Regions from separate parts of the Paenibacillus sp. ClWae2A genome, predicted to be linked through region 2. Evidence: riboswitches for the same ligand, from Rfam matches in the RefSeq annotation. Region 2 holds a riboswitch; each other region holds the start of a gene.
The links. A riboswitch is a leader RNA that binds a small molecule or an ion and turns the genes downstream of it on or off. The one in region 2 is predicted to bind cyclic di-AMP.

Region 1: it holds a riboswitch for cyclic di-AMP, as region 2 does, so the genes downstream of both, QVE09_RS04210 (3D domain-containing protein) here and QVE09_RS29695 (resuscitation-promoting factor) in region 2, are expected to answer to the same signal.
Region 3: it holds a riboswitch for cyclic di-AMP, as region 2 does, so the genes downstream of both, QVE09_RS30710 (C40 family peptidase) here and QVE09_RS29695 (resuscitation-promoting factor) in region 2, are expected to answer to the same signal.
Region 4: it holds a riboswitch for cyclic di-AMP, as region 2 does, so the genes downstream of both, QVE09_RS20255 (HAD family hydrolase) here and QVE09_RS29695 (resuscitation-promoting factor) in region 2, are expected to answer to the same signal.

Annotation. Positions count from the first base shown of each region.
Region 1 covers NZ_JAULSQ010000001.1:1,017,397-1,019,599, reverse strand. The annotation lists gene QVE09_RS04215 (amino acid ABC transporter ATP-binding protein) at 1-319, shown strand, start outside; cyclic di-AMP (ydaO/yuaA leader) riboswitch at 538-733, shown strand; gene QVE09_RS04210 (3D domain-containing protein) at 736-1,407, shown strand; gene QVE09_RS04205 (polysaccharide deacetylase family protein) at 1,515-2,203, opposite strand, start outside.
Region 2 covers NZ_JAULSQ010000020.1:15,363-17,565, reverse strand. The annotation lists gene QVE09_RS29695 (resuscitation-promoting factor) at 1-1,152, opposite strand, end outside; cyclic di-AMP (ydaO/yuaA leader) riboswitch at 1,426-1,679, opposite strand; gene QVE09_RS29690 (TatD family hydrolase) at 1,921-2,203, opposite strand, start outside.
Region 3 covers NZ_JAULSQ010000023.1:18,415-20,617, forward strand. The annotation lists gene QVE09_RS30705 (GNAT family N-acetyltransferase) at 1-7, opposite strand, end outside; gene QVE09_RS30710 (C40 family peptidase) at 363-833, opposite strand; cyclic di-AMP (ydaO/yuaA leader) riboswitch at 837-974, opposite strand; gene QVE09_RS30715 (hypothetical protein) at 1,229-2,071, opposite strand; gene QVE09_RS30720 (M1 family metallopeptidase) at 2,082-2,203, opposite strand, start outside.
Region 4 covers NZ_JAULSQ010000007.1:104,421-106,623, reverse strand. The annotation lists gene QVE09_RS20260 (glutathione peroxidase) at 69-548, opposite strand; cyclic di-AMP (ydaO/yuaA leader) riboswitch at 919-1,094, shown strand; gene QVE09_RS20255 (HAD family hydrolase) at 1,210-1,608, shown strand; gene QVE09_RS20250 (HAD family hydrolase) at 1,988-2,203, shown strand, end outside.

The DNA of each region.
Region 1 (2,203 bases), on a different contig from region 2:
TCAGCTGTCTGGTGGACAGAAACAGCGGATCGCCATTGCTAGAGCATTGGCCATGCAGCCGCATGTGATGCTGTTTGACGAGCCTACGTCGGCACTGGACCCTGAGATGGTCGGCGAAGTGCTGGATGTCATGAAACGTCTTGCAGAAGGCGGAATGACGATGGTCATCGTAACACATGAGATGGGTTTTGCACGTGAAGTGGGAGACCGAATCCTGTTCATGGATGGCGGGGTTATTGTGGAAGAGGGAACACCTGATGAGGTTTTTGGAGCTCCAAAAAATTCACGTACACGTGATTTTCTTGCCAAAGTACTCTAAATGAAGTGATCAAATAGCGTTACTGACTTCGAGTCGGTAACGCTATTTTTTATGGATAATAATCACGTATGGATTCGAAAAAGTAACTTTTCTGTTACCAAATATTAAGGAATCGGGTCGTCCCACATTTCTAAAGTATCCAGTATTCTTACATATGATGACATGTTAAAAACCACTTGGTAAGAATTACTACAAGTTCAGGTTACAAAATTGTGATATATTGAACTCTGCCGAAACTTCCGGACAGGGAGTGCGGGGGATGTAACGATGCAGATTGTGCAGGGGAAGATCTACAGCACACTGCTTGGGGTGAATTAGGGGTACATATCGTTTCAAATGTAATGATGAACCTATAGGGTGGGCTCCTCATCCGAATCCGACAACTAACTTCGCAGGCATAATGAGGGAGGAAGACCATGATTAACAAGAAACGTATAGCCAAAACAGCAGTGGCATTAATGACAACAGCAATGCTCATTCAAGCCGTTCCGGCTCACGCCGATTCAGTTCATGTGGCCAAAGAGGGGGATACCTTCTACACCTTATCGAAACAATACGGAGTAGCAATCAACACATTAGTTAAAGCAAACAACGACATCTCGCCTTACAACATTTATCCTGGTTTGAAAATTACGATTCCCGGTAAGGCAAACAATGTAGCTGCCGCCGCGGCGGAGAGCAAGACCCAAGCCAACACGGTTACCACAGCAAGCTTGGACGTTAACACAGATAACAAAGTGGTTCAAGCCTGGGGTAAAACATTCGATTACAGCAAAGCTGTGAACGTGAAAGCAACGGCATACTCTGCAGATCCGTCTGAAAATGGAGGATGGGGTGCAGTCGATTATTTCGGGAATGACCTTGAACTGGGTACGATTGCAGTTGATCCAAGTGTGATTCCACTTGGAACCAAAGTGCTGGTAACTGGTCACAGCCATCCAGGATTGCCAAAACAGGCTTTTGTAGCCACAGCACGTGATGTGGGCAGTGCAATCAAGGGACACCGTATCGATATCTTCATCCCTGGTAGCAAACAGTCCGTAAGCACATTTGGATTTCAGGATATCGAGTTGTACATTCTGAAGTAGAGCGTAAATTACATCTAATGAATTCAAACAGGGTGTCTGCCAGTCGCTAACTTGCGATTGAACAGGCACCCTTTTAATATTCTCATTTATTTCCTGTCACGGTCATCCTAATCTTTGGCCTTTGGCAATCCCAGCATTTCGTCCAAGGTGACCAGTTCATATCCCCGGTTACGCAGTTCCTCAATAATTTCTGGCAAAGCCTCAATCGTGCCGTTCAGGTTTGATCCTACACCGCCTCCAGCATGTTGCAGAACGATGGAGCCAGGTTTCACGGCAGATAGGATGTTATCCTTCACCTGTTCCTTTGAAAGGCCTTTCCAGTCCAGTGAGTCTACGTTCCAGTTCACAATGCTATAGTGTTGTCTGGCAGCCCATCTCAACTGTTCTTCATTAATGTCTCCATAAGGTGGCCGAATCATCTTGGGCGTATATCCCGCCAAACGTCGAATAATATTCCCGGTATGTAAAATTTGTTTGCGAAAGGCATTCATCGACAGCTTACTGAATTCAGGATGATTGTAGCTGTGATTACCAACCATATGCCCTTCCTTAACGATGCGTTTTACCAGATCGGGATGTTTCTCGGCACGACTACCTACGATGAAGAATGTAGCTCTGACATTGTATTTCTTCAATATATCCAGCACCTGTGGAGTAAACCTTGGATCAGGTACATCATCGAAAGTCAGTGCAACCTTCTTTGTTGAAGGACCATTGGTTTTGAACGTATCGGCATATTTTTGACGTAACTGTCCCAATGTCAGTTGTTCTTCTTCCGCAGAATCCGAACCTGATA
Region 2 (2,203 bases):
GTAGACCGTCTTGCCTTTCTTACGTCCAAAATTCAGGGCATGCTTCACACTGTCATAATATACATCAATTTTGTTGCCTTTAATGGCACCGCCTGTATCTTCCGCACGACGGAATCCCAGACCTTCGATATACACCCACCAGCCAATTGGAATGACTTTGGGATCAACCGCAATGGTGCGCCCTTCCGTTACACGAGTACCGGAAGCTGTTTTAGTTCCAATGCCAGGCTCTTCGGAAGAGTAGGCAGTCATGGATACATTTTTAAGTACTTTGGAGTATTTAAAAGAAGTCCCGGATACGGTAATTACTTTGCTGCCCGAGGCAGATGTTTTCTTCGAGTTCGTTGTTGTAGCCTTTTTGGTTGTTGAAGTTTGAGCCGATACGGTCTGAATCTCAGGTTCTTTCACAACCGGTTTTGCTTTGGTGCCGACAGCGATCACTTTATCTACACGATTATTCGCGACAGATTTGCCGACCATTTTTTTGGAGACCAATTCTCCATCCTGAAATACCTTTTCGATGTGCTGTACAAGTGTGCCTTCTTTGCCGTTCACAACGACACGGTTATCCCCTTTGTACAAGCTAGGGTCAGCCGTTTTAATTACTTTGTAAGCGATCGGTTGCTCTACATTTACTGTACGCTTTGTTACGCGCACTACACGGATCTTCATATCCGCTTTGATGGCAGTTCCAAGCGCCGGATACACTTTGTCATTACTTTCAACTTGAATACCTGATTTTTGAATTGCATCTTCTACCGATGAATCGGTTGTATACAGAGTCTTGGTGTCTCCGTCTGCCGTAATGTTAACTGGAACGGCCCGCTCAATAACGATTCGGTCTCCATCTGTAATCGCCCCGTTCATGGACATGGATACCTTATCGTGAGGGCTGACTGTGATCGACTGCTCCTCCAGCATTTCCTGAAGCATTCCTGTACGAGTCTCTACCACCTGAGCTTTGCCGTCAATAACCAGTGAAATTTGTTTCCCGGCCTGACCGTAAACGACTAACAAGATCATGATTGTAAGCGCAATTGAGAAAATCGCGATCAATGCCATTTGACGCATGTTCTCATGCTTCCACCGCAACGCGAAAGACTTACTGGATGATCGTGACTCATGGGTCTCTTCTGGTTGGAATGTGCCCACTTCTCCGTCCTCCTTCATAGCCTCGTCGTCTAAAGTAATGCATGATGTCTTTGACGTGACTATACCAAATTTTCTACAGAACACAGATCGGACCAACATAATCCGGTTCTGCACCATGAATCAATCTTCGCAACATGATGTCATCCTCCTGAATACCTACCGTATGATGACAATATTTCTTTTATTCAAAAACAAAAAAGCCAAAGAAAGAGTGTAAGAGGAACTCTTTCGTGGCTTCCGAATGATTTTGAATATCGGAAATTCATGCACGAGGTTGCCTCTCTTTTTCCGCTTGCGAGGTTAGCTGTCGGGTTCGGGCGAAAGAGAGCCGCCCTATCTTAGGTCACCCGCTCATGGCGGACGCCCTTGAATTCACCCCGAGACCCAAAGAAGAAATCAAATACGGCTTCGCAGTTCCCTTCGCTGCTTTTGGGTCAGCGAACGTTGCGCATCGGCCAAATACACCGATGTTTAAGCCCTATTGGTTCCCCCGCTCTCCGTTAACGGAGACTCAGCGAGACTGATTCATGAAAGTAATGTTGTATCATCGGAAAGTGTCCCTTTGTTCATCCCCCGAACATCTGTCCATTTTTCCGCACAACAATTCACTGAAAAGATGATATCCTGTTTTGATGCATGTTGTAAAGCGTTGATCAAGTACGTTTTTCTGAATATTTGGTTAAAATATTGTAATATTCTTGATTTATTTGGATCAAAGGGCAAATTAACTCCGCTTACCTGCCTTTTTCACCTCATTTACTCGTTTTTTTAACGAATTCCAAATCGTTCCATGGCATTTTTGGTTGTTATTGCAGCAATTTCCTCCACCGAAATGCCTTTAATTTCCGCAGCTGCCTCTGCAACCAGACGTACATGCGCTGTCTCATTTCGCTTCCCTCGATAAGGGTGAGGTGTCAAATATGGAGCATCTGTTTCAATGAAAAACCGGTCCATGGGAACCTTCGCCAGCACCTCTTTGGGTTGCTTTGCATTTTTGAATGTGATCGGTCCTCCGAAGGAGAGATGGAAGCCCATATCGAGACAACTTTTC
Region 3 (2,203 bases), on a different contig from region 2:
CCTTCATACACCTGCATGCTCCTTTCCTTGAAACAGAACTCTCTTTTCACTCTACAAAAGAGATATTCATTTAGCAAGTCTTCCTTCCCAAGAAAAAAAATGAAACAAAAGTTCCGGTAATTTCGTTTATATTATAACGGGATGGGTAAAAACATCATAAGGGCACGGACGAACGAACGCAAAATGAACCTGTTGATGTCGCAGGATATGCCCCGAGTATAACTTGCAACATGAATAAGGATTGAAGCACAAAAAAACCGCCGGATACATTCCTGCGGAGAATGTACCGGGCGGTTCTGTTATGCTTCTTGCTTCGTTCCAGTATGGTTAATGGTTACAGCATCATGTTGCTCAGCTTGTCCCTAGTCAAGGGCCAGTGATTCATATGCGTCCGTGCTCATAATCCGTTTCGCGCCAACATAACGATTGGCCCAGTAGTTTTCACTCAATGCACTGATCGTAACACCTTTGGAAGAAGATGAGTGTGCGAACTTTCCATCCCCTACAAAGATTCCTACATGAGATACGCCTTTACCTGTTGTATTAAAGAATACCAGATCGCCAGCTCTCATTTCCATGCGGGATACGGAATCACCCATGTCGAATTGGGAACTGGATTGGCGAGCCAAATCAATACCCAACTTGTCGAATACATACCGTGTAAATCCGGAGCAGTCAAAGCCGTTGAGCGTTGTTCCTCCACTTTGATATGTAGTTCCCATTGCTGAATCAATTACTTTGTCCATCTTAGAATCTGCGAATGCGCTACCTGCACCAAGCGATAATGCGAATGTGATGCTAAGTACAGCTGCGGTTAATTTCTTCTTGAACAAGAGATATTCCCCTTCCAACGCCTGCGAGGTTAGCTTAAGGATTCGGTTGAAGGTCCCCTATGATCCCTCTGTAGCAAGATCAATTCACCCATAACTGGTTCCCCCGCTTCCCAGGTGCCAGGAATTTGGCTATGCTAGTTATGCACCTGCGAAATCAAGAAATGACGATTTAATTTTAAGTAGTTACAAATATGAATGTAAAGATTACAAAGTTGTTACTAAAAACTCACTGCGATTATTGTAACAGAGGAGTACGGCTTTGGCAACGTTTAGCAACAAATTTAGCAAAAAAAACCTCGACCTTTGACGGGGAAAGGTTGAGGTTTGCCTATTTATAAGTACATATTAGGCCATGAGTTTAACATGTGATGGTAACAATTTTTAAACTATCTGCTCTAACCTTTGGATGTTTTGGACTGCCATAACCGGAAATGGGCGCATATTTTCCACAGGCTCAATAGACATCTGGCAAGTGGATACGTCTGTTGTAGTATAAGTCCGGTGAGTCCTGTTAGTAACCATGAGGCTGAAGTGAATGCCCCGAAGATAAGCAGATGAATACCGCCCAGCAGCAGTGCAATGCCGATCACGGTGACGAGATGACGCAGTGCAATCCAGAGCGCTTTGAGTGTGCCGTGAGCGCCGCCTTCTCCTTCTGGTGCCGACACACCGAACTGCATGTAGAGCAGGGCATGGTGGATGATCCAACCATATACAATCCAGGCAGCAACATAAGGTATACCAGGCAAAAGTAATTGAAGGGAATGAAATCCGTCCATGAGAATCGAGTAAAGCTTCGGTATGAGCCAGTAGGCGGGCAGAAGTATCAATAAAGTACGTATGGTGTGGAGCAGCAGCATCGGTTTCCACAGATTTTTGATTCCGCGGACGAAGGGGATGCGCTCTTCTGTAGAATTAAAGTGCTGAAGTGAGTAGAGCAGTCCTGCCTGAATGAGGGGGCTGATCAACATGCGAGCCAGCAGCATGCCCCCCAGAATCCATAGATAACGATGAACCTCCGGATGGGTAGACAGGTTAAGTTGACTTTCCATTTTGAACAAAAGTGTACTCAGCTCCCCGGCATCAGCATCTGGATAGCGCAGGAGTAGTGGGATGACCGCCGATTGTACCATTCGATAGAAGAAATATCCCCAAATGAGTTGATAAAGAAATAAGAGTGCGGCAATGAACATATGCTGACGGACGAGAAACCAGCCTTCACGTATTTTCGCTTTCACCGTTTCCACCTCACCATGACAGACCTCCGAATATGGCTTCTATTAGTTTGGTTACACTCATGCTCCAGCGGGACTTCGTCTGCTCATCCAGTCCGGATTTCAGGAAATTATTCATATGGCGGTTCTCCAGCA
Region 4 (2,203 bases), on a different contig from region 2:
TTGAGAAAAAAGGCCATCCATTACCGGGGCAATGCTGCTCTACCTTCCGGCTGCGGGTGGCCAATGTATTATTTTTGCAGCAAATTCTTGATATCTTCTTCAATCTTGTCCGGTGTTGTTTTGGGAGCATAACGTTTAATGACCTGTCCGTTCTGATCCACAAGGAATTTGGTGAAATTCCATTTGATTGCTTTGGATCCGAGCAGGCCGGGTGCTTCTTTGCTAAGGTGCTGGAAGAGAGGGTGAGCGCTTGAGCCGTTCACATCAATTTTCTCAAACATGGGGAAGCTCACGCCATAATTCATCTGACAGAACTCGGCAATATCGTCGGAAGATCCTTTTTCCTGTGCAAACTGGTTACTTGGAAAACCAAGGACTTCAAAGGGTGCATCCTGGAACTTGTCTTGCAATTCTTGCAGACCTTTGAATTGAGGTGTAAGTCCGCATGAGCTTGCCGTATTCACAATCAGTAACACTTTGTCACGGTAGTCGGACATTTCAACTTCTTGACCGCGAAGGGTATTCACTTTGTAATCGTAGACTGTCATCTAAATCGCCTCCATGGTATCATCTGATATCTCTTATTATATTGGTTGCAATTAAATAATGCAAAACTAATATGGTGTTAAAAGAATCAAAACAGGCAAGTTGTGCAGAATACGTGAATGAATTGCGAAGGGAATTTCGTCAGAGTGAGAATTAGATAGATTTAAAGAGATGGATAGAGTATGACCTTATTGTAAGCGTTATTATATGTGAGTATTGCCGAAAATCTGTCGATTCGGTGATCTGTGCGGACTTTACACCGTCATGGCACGGGTGTATGATTCATAACGTAATTTCAATTTAAACTAAATTGTACCTGAAAAACGAAACAAACGATAATATCGCTCGATCTTATTTTAAGATATACGAACGATGTTTTAATCGCTGAGTTTCCATTCATTCATGAGTGGGAAACGGGGGAACCAACAGAATGCGCTGTCCAGGACAGTAGGCATTCATGGGGTGAATTTTCCGGTGACAGCCGGAAATAGGGCGACTCTCGCGCCCGAATCCGTCAGCTAACCTCGTAAGCGTTAAAGGGAGAGGCAACAAGCCGTACGCTGGTTCATGGCGTTTTCGCCATGGGTTCTTTAAGAAGCGTTCGGGAGGCCTTGGTCCCCCACGCTTCTTTTTTGTTGTCTTTTCACGCCAAGGGAGGAACGAATGATGGATACTGAGATGATCTTAGTGACTGCTCCAAATGAAGCAGGACGCAAATTTATCAAATTGCTGATGTACAAAAAAATGCCGTTTGCCGTTCTAACCAACAGTGCAGGGGAAGAGCGCAGACTCCGTAGAATCGGAGTAGAGCATGTCATTCGCATGAATACGGCTGCAGCTCAAAAATGGTTTTTGCCGCAGGGCAGCGTAGGCAACGTGTTTATTTTCGAGAACAGCCTGAATCTGACCTGTCGTTATTTACAGATCTGCCGTTCATGGACATCGAAATCCCTGTGCGTCATTACGGAGCAGAGTCATCCAAAGGGCATCTATCGGGGCATGGGCGCAGACCGGATTGTATATTCGCTCAATGGGGAAGTTGGCTTTCTCCTCAATGGTTAATGCCATAGCTTGTGATTGCTCAGGTGTGAGGTGCCTGTTATAATTGAATGTATCGATAAACGGAAGTTTGAGGAGACTCATGCAAGATGGTGAGTCTTCTTTTTTATGGTTTTAAAGGTAGTTCAAAAAGTCTGCTTTTGATTACGAAGGATGCCTAGCGGCATCATCAGCATCGAATATGAAATTCAGCCGAATAAGAATATGCTTACGAAGTATGTTTCCTTCGGAAACATTGTAGTTGCTCACGTAGTTTTCCCTACGCTCCGCTACTCCATTTCTAGCTTCATTCCATCTTCTCGGTACTGAAGACCAGACTTTTTGAACACGAACTTTTAGATTAGGATCAGGAATCACCTGTGGCTTACAAGGAGGAATTGGCGTGCCGGATGTAGGTGGATTGAAATGGTTGTTTTTTGATGTTGGAGATACACTGGTGGATGAATGGGAGCCGGTTGATGATATTATCGGACAGTTCGTCCGCGAAGCCTGTACTTTGGGGTATCCGGTGAAGATTGAGGCGGTACGTGAACTGTTCGCGAACTGTTACCAGAAATATGAGCAATGGCCTATGAGAGTGGCGATTCGCACATTCATT